Linked DNA regions of Bradyrhizobium diazoefficiens. The main gene of each other region encodes a partner of the protein of the gene in region 2 in a complex. Links are inferred from orthologs where the notes say so. Each region holds a gene or a part of one and is shown on either strand. Other genes may lie near its edges. The genes, in order: rpsG and tig.

The links.
Region 1: the proteins of tig (region 2) and rpsG are in contact, whole or in part, in a crystal structure (PDB 3GTY), measured with the Thermotoga maritima proteins. The link is inferred for Bradyrhizobium diazoefficiens from one-to-one orthologs. Residues at the interface, in WP_004081061.1 of Thermotoga maritima: Glu122, Val124, Val129, Leu130, Tyr133, Glu188, Gly259, Ile262, Tyr263, Glu266, Ser270, Glu273, Gln274, Glu277, Arg308, Gln311, Ile312, Ser315, Tyr316, Glu325, Arg329, Arg336, Leu363, Phe366, Trp367, Arg373, Leu377, Arg381, Leu384, Glu387; in WP_004081843.1 of Thermotoga maritima: Lys34, Lys52, Lys55, Glu59, Arg62, Gln63, Glu66, Asn67, Lys69, Val71, Arg95, Ala109, Lys110, Lys111, Gly112, Arg113, Pro114, Glu117, Glu121, Ile124, Ala125, Tyr127, Asn128, Asn129, Thr130, Gly131, Lys135, Asp139, Arg142, Met143.

The regions. Positions count from the first base shown.
Region 1 is NZ_CP067100.1:3,421,342-3,424,374, reverse strand. Bases 319-3,033 are described here. They hold rpsG (30S ribosomal protein S7), read right to left. Parts: upstream 2,054-3,033; coding sequence 1,583-2,053; downstream 319-1,582. Other genes in these bases: rpsL (30S ribosomal protein S12), read right to left, coding at 2,069-2,440; fusA (elongation factor G), read right to left, coding at 319-1,548. Outside these bases: more of fusA, read right to left, coding at 1-318.
Region 2 is NZ_CP067100.1:3,800,683-3,803,831, reverse strand. Bases 319-3,149 are described here. They hold tig (trigger factor), read right to left. Parts: upstream 2,500-3,149; coding sequence 1,138-2,499; downstream 319-1,137. Other genes in these bases: JJB99_RS18020 (multicopper oxidase family protein), read left to right, coding at 2,914-3,149; JJB99_RS18035 (ATP-dependent Clp protease proteolytic subunit), read right to left, coding at 319-859. Also shown: JJB99_RS18040 (hypothetical protein), read left to right, coding at 1-156; more of JJB99_RS18035, read right to left, coding at 224-318. UniProt on the Bacillus subtilis protein: Involved in protein export. Acts as a chaperone by maintaining the newly synthesized protein in an open conformation. Functions as a peptidyl-prolyl cis-trans isomerase.

The DNA.
Region 1 (3,033 bases), 380 kb from region 2 along the record:
CTCGTTCGGCTCGACCACGATCGACACTTCGGCGAACTGACCGGTACCGCCGGTCTGCTTCTTGTGGGTGTACTTGACCTCGGCCCGCTTGGTGACGCGCTCACGGAATGCCACCTGCGGCGCGCCGATGTTGGCATCGACCTTATAGGTCCGCTTCAGGATGTCGACCTTGATGTCGAGGTGGAGTTCGCCCATGCCCTTGAGGATGGTCTGGCCGGACTCCTGGTCGGTCGACACGCGGAAGGACGGATCCTCTGCAGCAAGCTTCGCCAGCGCGACGCCCAGCTTTTCCTGGTCGGCCTTGGACTTCGGCTCGATCGCGATCTCGATGACCGGCTCGGGGAATTCCATCTTTTCCAGGATCACCTGCTTGTCGGGATCGCACAGCGTGTCACCGGTGCGCGCTTCCTTCAGGCCGGCCAGTGCCACGATATCGCCGGCATAGGCTTCCTTGATGTCTTCGCGGTTGTTCGCATGCATCAACAGCATGCGCCCGATGCGCTCCTTCTTCTCGCGGGTCGAGTTCACGACGCCGGTGCCGCTCTGGAGAACGCCAGAATAGATGCGGCAGAAGGTGATGGTGCCGACGAACGGGTCGTCCATGATCTTGAACGCGAGCAGAGCCAGCGGCTCCTTGTCGTCGGCCTTGCGCACGACTTCATTGCCCTTGTCGTCAGTGCCCTTGATCGCGGGCACGTCGATCGGCGACGGCAGATAGTCGACCACGGCGTCGAGCAGCGGCTGCACGCCCTTGTTCTTGAAGGCCGAGCCGCACAGCACGGGATAGAACGCGCCGGTCAGCACCGCCTTGCGGAGCAGACGCTTCAGGGTCGCCTCATCAGGCTCTTTGCCGTCGAGATAGGCGGCCATAGCATCGTCGTCGAGCTCGACGGCGGCTTCCACCATCTTCTCGCGGTATTCCTTGGCCTGGTCGACCATGTCTTCCGGAATGTCGACATAGTCGAACTTCGCGCCGAGCGACTCGTCGTTCCAGACGATGCCCTTCATCTTCACGAGATCGACGAGACCCTTGAAGTTGTTCTCGGCACCGATCGGAAGCTGGATCGCGATCGGCTTGGCGCCGAGGCGGTCAACGATGTCGGCCAGACATTTGAAGAAGTCCGCGCCGGTCTTGTCCATCTTGTTGGCGAAGACGATCCGCGGAACCTTGTATTTGTCGCCCTGGCGCCAAACGGTCTCGGTCTGGGGCTCAACGCCCTGGTTCGAGTCGAGCACGCAGACGGCGCCGTCGAGCACGCGCAGCGAACGCTCGACTTCGATGGTGAAGTCGACGTGGCCGGGGGTGTCGATGATGTTCAGGCGCTTGCCGTTCCAGAACGCGGTGGTCGCAGCCGAGGTGATCGTGATGCCACGCTCCTGCTCCTGCTCCATCCAGTCCATCGTCGCGGCACCTTCGTGCACTTCGCCGATCTTGTGGCTCTTGCCGGTGTAATAGAGGATGCGCTCGGTCGTGGTCGTCTTGCCGGCGTCGATATGCGCCATGATACCGAAGTTGCGGTAGTCTTCGATGGCATGTTGGCGGGGCATGGGGGTGTTCCTTGCGAGTCCGTTTGTTTCGCCGTTACCAGCGATAGTGCGAGAAGGCGCGGTTGGCTTCCGCCATCCGGTGCACGTCTTCACGCTTCTTGACGGCGTTCCCACGGTTGTTCGATGCGTCCAGGAGCTCCGCCGAGAGACGCTCCGTCATCGTCTTCTCGTTGCGCTCGCGCGCGGCCGAGATCAGCCAGCGGATGCCCAGCGCCTGACGGCGCGTCGAACGAACTTCGACCGGAACCTGGTAGGTCGCGCCACCGACGCGGCGGGAGCGCACTTCGATCGTCGGCATGACGTTCTCGAGTGCCTGCTCGAACACGCCGAGCGGGCTCTGCTTGGTCTTGGATTCGATGAGACCGAATGCACCGTAGACGATGCCTTCGGCGACCGACTTCTTGCCGGCGTACATCACCGAGTTCATGAACTTCGTGACGATGATGTTCCCGAACTTCGGATCGGGAAGAACTTCGCGCTTTTCCGCTGAGTGGCGACGAGACATTGAGCTGGTTCCCGCTTATTTCGGACGCTTCGCGCCGTACTTCGAACGACGCTGCTTACGGTTCTTGACGCCCTGGGTATCCAGAACGCCGCGGAGGATGTGGTAGCGCACGCCGGGCAAGTCCTTGACGCGGCCGCCGCGGATCATGACCACCGAGTGCTCCTGGAGGTTATGGCCTTCACCGGGGATGTAGCCGATCACCTCGAAACCGTTGGTCAGACGCACCTTGGCAACCTTACGAAGCGCCGAGTTCGGCTTCTTCGGGGTCGTGGTGTAGACGCGCGTGCAAACGCCGCGCTTCTGCGGCGACTGCTGGAGCGCCGGCACCTTCTTGCGCGACTTCTGCACTTCACGCGGTTGAGCGATCAGCTGGTTGATCGTCGGCATCCTGGCCTTACCCTTTGTTATCGCGGCCCCTTACGGGTCCGCTGTCTTGCCGCGGCCCGTCACCGGGACCGCAAATTCTTGCCGCGCTACCCGCCCGACGGGGCCGCCTCGCACGGAACAATCCGCACAAAGCGAAATTGCGCCAACCGCTCCATCAACGAGCGGAAAGCGCTTCGACGCCACAGAGGACCGCAGTATTCGGGCCGGTCAGCGCAACGCTGCGGCCCGCACCGAGGTCATGCATCCGAGTTCGATCTCAAGAGAACGTGCTCAAGAGAACTAAAATCGCACTGGCATTGCCTAGCTATGATCGACAGCGTTTGAGCGGCATTCGTCGAGGTTGGTGCCCGTCTTAAGTGACCCCTTGCAGATCTAATCCTGGGGGATCAACGGGTGGCCCGTTCCGACGCTGGCGATGCTCACCGCCTGTCGTTAAGTGAGGCGCTTTCTATAAGTGAGAATCGATCAAGTCAAGCGAAACGACAGTCGGAAAACGCTTCTGGCACCTATCGAAATCGCCGTTTGCCGCACTCACTGCGCCATCCGCAGATGGGCAGGGGTCGCCTGTTCCGCCGCCCCTGCGATCCATTTAT
Region 2 (3,149 bases):
AATACCGTGATTTCCGGCCTTGGTACGGGCGAAGTGATGGAAATCACCCCGGCGTTGCTGGATTGCCACGAAAACAAGCACGAAAGCGGAACTTTGTGCCTGTCGCAGCGCGCAAAACTGCGGTTTGCGCGCTTGCGAAGTGTGCTGTTAACGTGAACGCCGCCCTGAGGATACCGGGAAATCCCGAAAGATATTCCAGGGACCGGATTTGCGGTCGCAGCAGCTACGACGTCTTCGCCGGGGCCGGCTCCTCGGCGCGCTTGTCGATGACCTTGTCGACCAGGCCGAACTCCTTGGCGTCGTTCGCGGTCAGGAACTTGTCGCGTTCCAGCGCGTCCTCGATCGACTTGTAGGTCTGCCCGGTGTGCTTCACGTAGATCTCGTTGAGCCTCTTCTTCAGGTTCAGGATCTCCTGGGCGTGCAGCATGATGTCGGTGGCCTGGCCCTGGAAGCCGCCAGAGGGCTGATGCACCATGATGCGCGCGTTCGGCAGCGAGAACCGCATGTCCTTCTCGCCGGCGGCGAGCAGCAGCGAGCCCATCGAGGCTGCCTGGCCGGTGCAGAGCGTCGAGACCGGCGGGCGGATGAACTGCATGGTGTCGTAGATCGCAAGGCCCGACGTCACCACGCCGCCCGGCGAGTTGATGTACATCGAGATTTCCTTCTTCGGATTTTCCGCTTCAAGGAACAAGAGCTGCGCGACCGTCAGCGTCGACATGCCGTCCTCGACCGGACCGGTCACGAAGATGATGCGCTCCTTCAGGAGGCGCGAGAAAATGTCGTAGGCGCGCTCGCCACGGTTGGTCTGCTCGACCACCATCGGCACGAGGTTCATGTAGGTTTCAACCGGATCGCGCATGAGTCACCTAGGGGTTTTGGAGAGGCGGACATCGCCAATCTTGGCTGCCAGTCTGGGCTGGATGTGCCGGAAGGCCGATGGACGTCCCGTGATGCAGGAACTTTCGTAAAAGGGCGTAGCGACAGATATAGCCCAATTCGCGCCAGACAAGTCCCGAACGAATTAAGGCTTAATCCGTCAGGCAGTTGAAGCTGATTCGCGCAAAGAGGCCCAGCCGGCCATTTGGCTAGCTGGGCCGCTTTGCCGATCGTCCTTAACAGAAGGCTGTGTCAAAGCCTTCAGGCGGCGGTCTTGTCCGCCTCGTCGTCCTTGTAGAGGTCCTCGCGCGAGACCTTCTTCTCGGTGACGTTGGCGAGTTCGAGGATGAAGTCGACGACCTTGTCCTCATAGATCGGTGCACGAAGCTGGGCCAGGGCCTGGGCGTTGTTGCGATAGAAGTCCCAGACCTCCTTCTCGCGGCCGGGCATCTGGCGGGCACGCTCGATCACGGCGCGGCCGACCTCGTCGTCGGTCACGGTGATCTTGTTCTTCTCGCCGATCTCGGAGAGCACGAGGCCGAGGCGCACGCGGCGGTCGGCGATCTTGCGGTACTCTTCTTTGGCCGCCTCTTCAGTGGTGTCCTCGTCGGCGAAGGTCTTGCCGGCGGAATCCATCTCGGCCTTGACCGAGTTCCACATCAGGTTGAACTCCTCGTCGACCAGCGAGGGCGGCGCCTCGAAGCGATGCGCCTCGTCGAGGCGGTCGAGCAGCGCGCGCTTGACGCGCTGGCGCGTCGCACCGGCGAACTCGGCAGCCAGACGCTCGCGCGCGGCTTCCTTCAGCTTGTCGAGCGATTCAAGCCCGAGCGACTTGGCGAACTCGTCGTCGATCGCGATGTCCTGCGGCGCCTCGATCAGGGTTGCGGTGGTCTCGAACTCGGCCGGCTGGCCGGCGAGCTTGTCGTTCATGTAGTTCTTCGGGAACGACACCTTCAGCGTGCGGGTCTCACCAGCGCCGATGCCGATGAGCTGCTCCTCGAAGCCAGGGATGAACGTGTTGGAGCCGATCGCGACCTGGATGCCCTCGCCGGTGCCGCCCTCGAAGGCTTCGCCGTTGATGGTGCCCTTGAAGCTGACGGTGACGCGGTCACCCGACTCGGCCTTGGCGCCCTCGCCCTTCGCAGCATAGGTGCGGTTGGAATCAGCAATGCGCTTGATCGCCTCGTCGACGTCGGCATCGGAGACTTCGGCGACGGGCTTCTCGACCTGGAAGCTCTTGAAGTCGGCGAGCGCGATCGACGGCACCACCTCGATGGCGACCGTATAGGTCAGATCGGTCTTGCCGTTCAGCAGCTCCTCGACCTCGGCCTGCTCGCTCGGCATGGTGATCTTCGGCTCGGTCGCAAGGCGGAAGCCGCGCTCGGAGAACAGCTGCGTGTTGGTGTCGCGGATGGTCTGGTCGATGGTCTCCGCCATCACCGAGCGGCCATAGACCTTCTTCAGGTGCGTGACCGGCACCTTGCCGGGACGGAAGCCGTTGATGCGGACCTTGTCCTTGAGGTCGACGAGCTTGGCGCCGGCCTTGGCGTCGAGATCAGACGCGGGAACGCTGATCTTGAACTCGTGCTTCAAACCTTCCGAGAGGGTTTCTGTGACCTGCATGGCGTCCAATCTTCTTCTCGTTCGGTCCCGGCACATTGCGCGTCGGGACGCTGTCATTAATCGATCCGGCGCGAGGCGAATGCCTCAATGCCGGTGGTTCATCGGACCAGCTTTCCGCGGACAAACGTCCGCGAGGAAGCAGGTCCTCGTAATCCGTGCAAACGCGACAAGCGCTTGGTGCGGGCGGAGGGACTCGAACCCCCACAACTTTCGTCACTGGAACCTAAATCCAGCGCGTCTACCAGTTCCGCCACGCCCGCGTAAATTTGCATCAAGACCGGCCGCGATGCCGCGGGCGGCCGGGCTTATAGCATGTGCCCGACTGTTCGCAGCAAAAAAATGGCCGGTTGGAGCCCTGTTTGAAGTAGGCACGGCGGCTGGACTTATCCAGCGCGCCATGGTCCGGATCAGCACATGAAACTGAGGTTTTTTGACCCAACTCGACGCGAGGTTCTGGCCGGCCTCGGAGCCTCCGCGGCGGGGTTGATGGTCGGCGGCGCAGCCCCGCCGGTAACCGCCCAGGTGCTCCTTCAGGCCAAGCCGGCCACACTCGCTCTCAGGCCGGGTCAGCAAGCTACACCAATCTGGGAGCTTGCCGCCGCAAGCCATACCAGGGGTGTCCGCCTCAGGCGTGGCGACCGCTGCGAAGT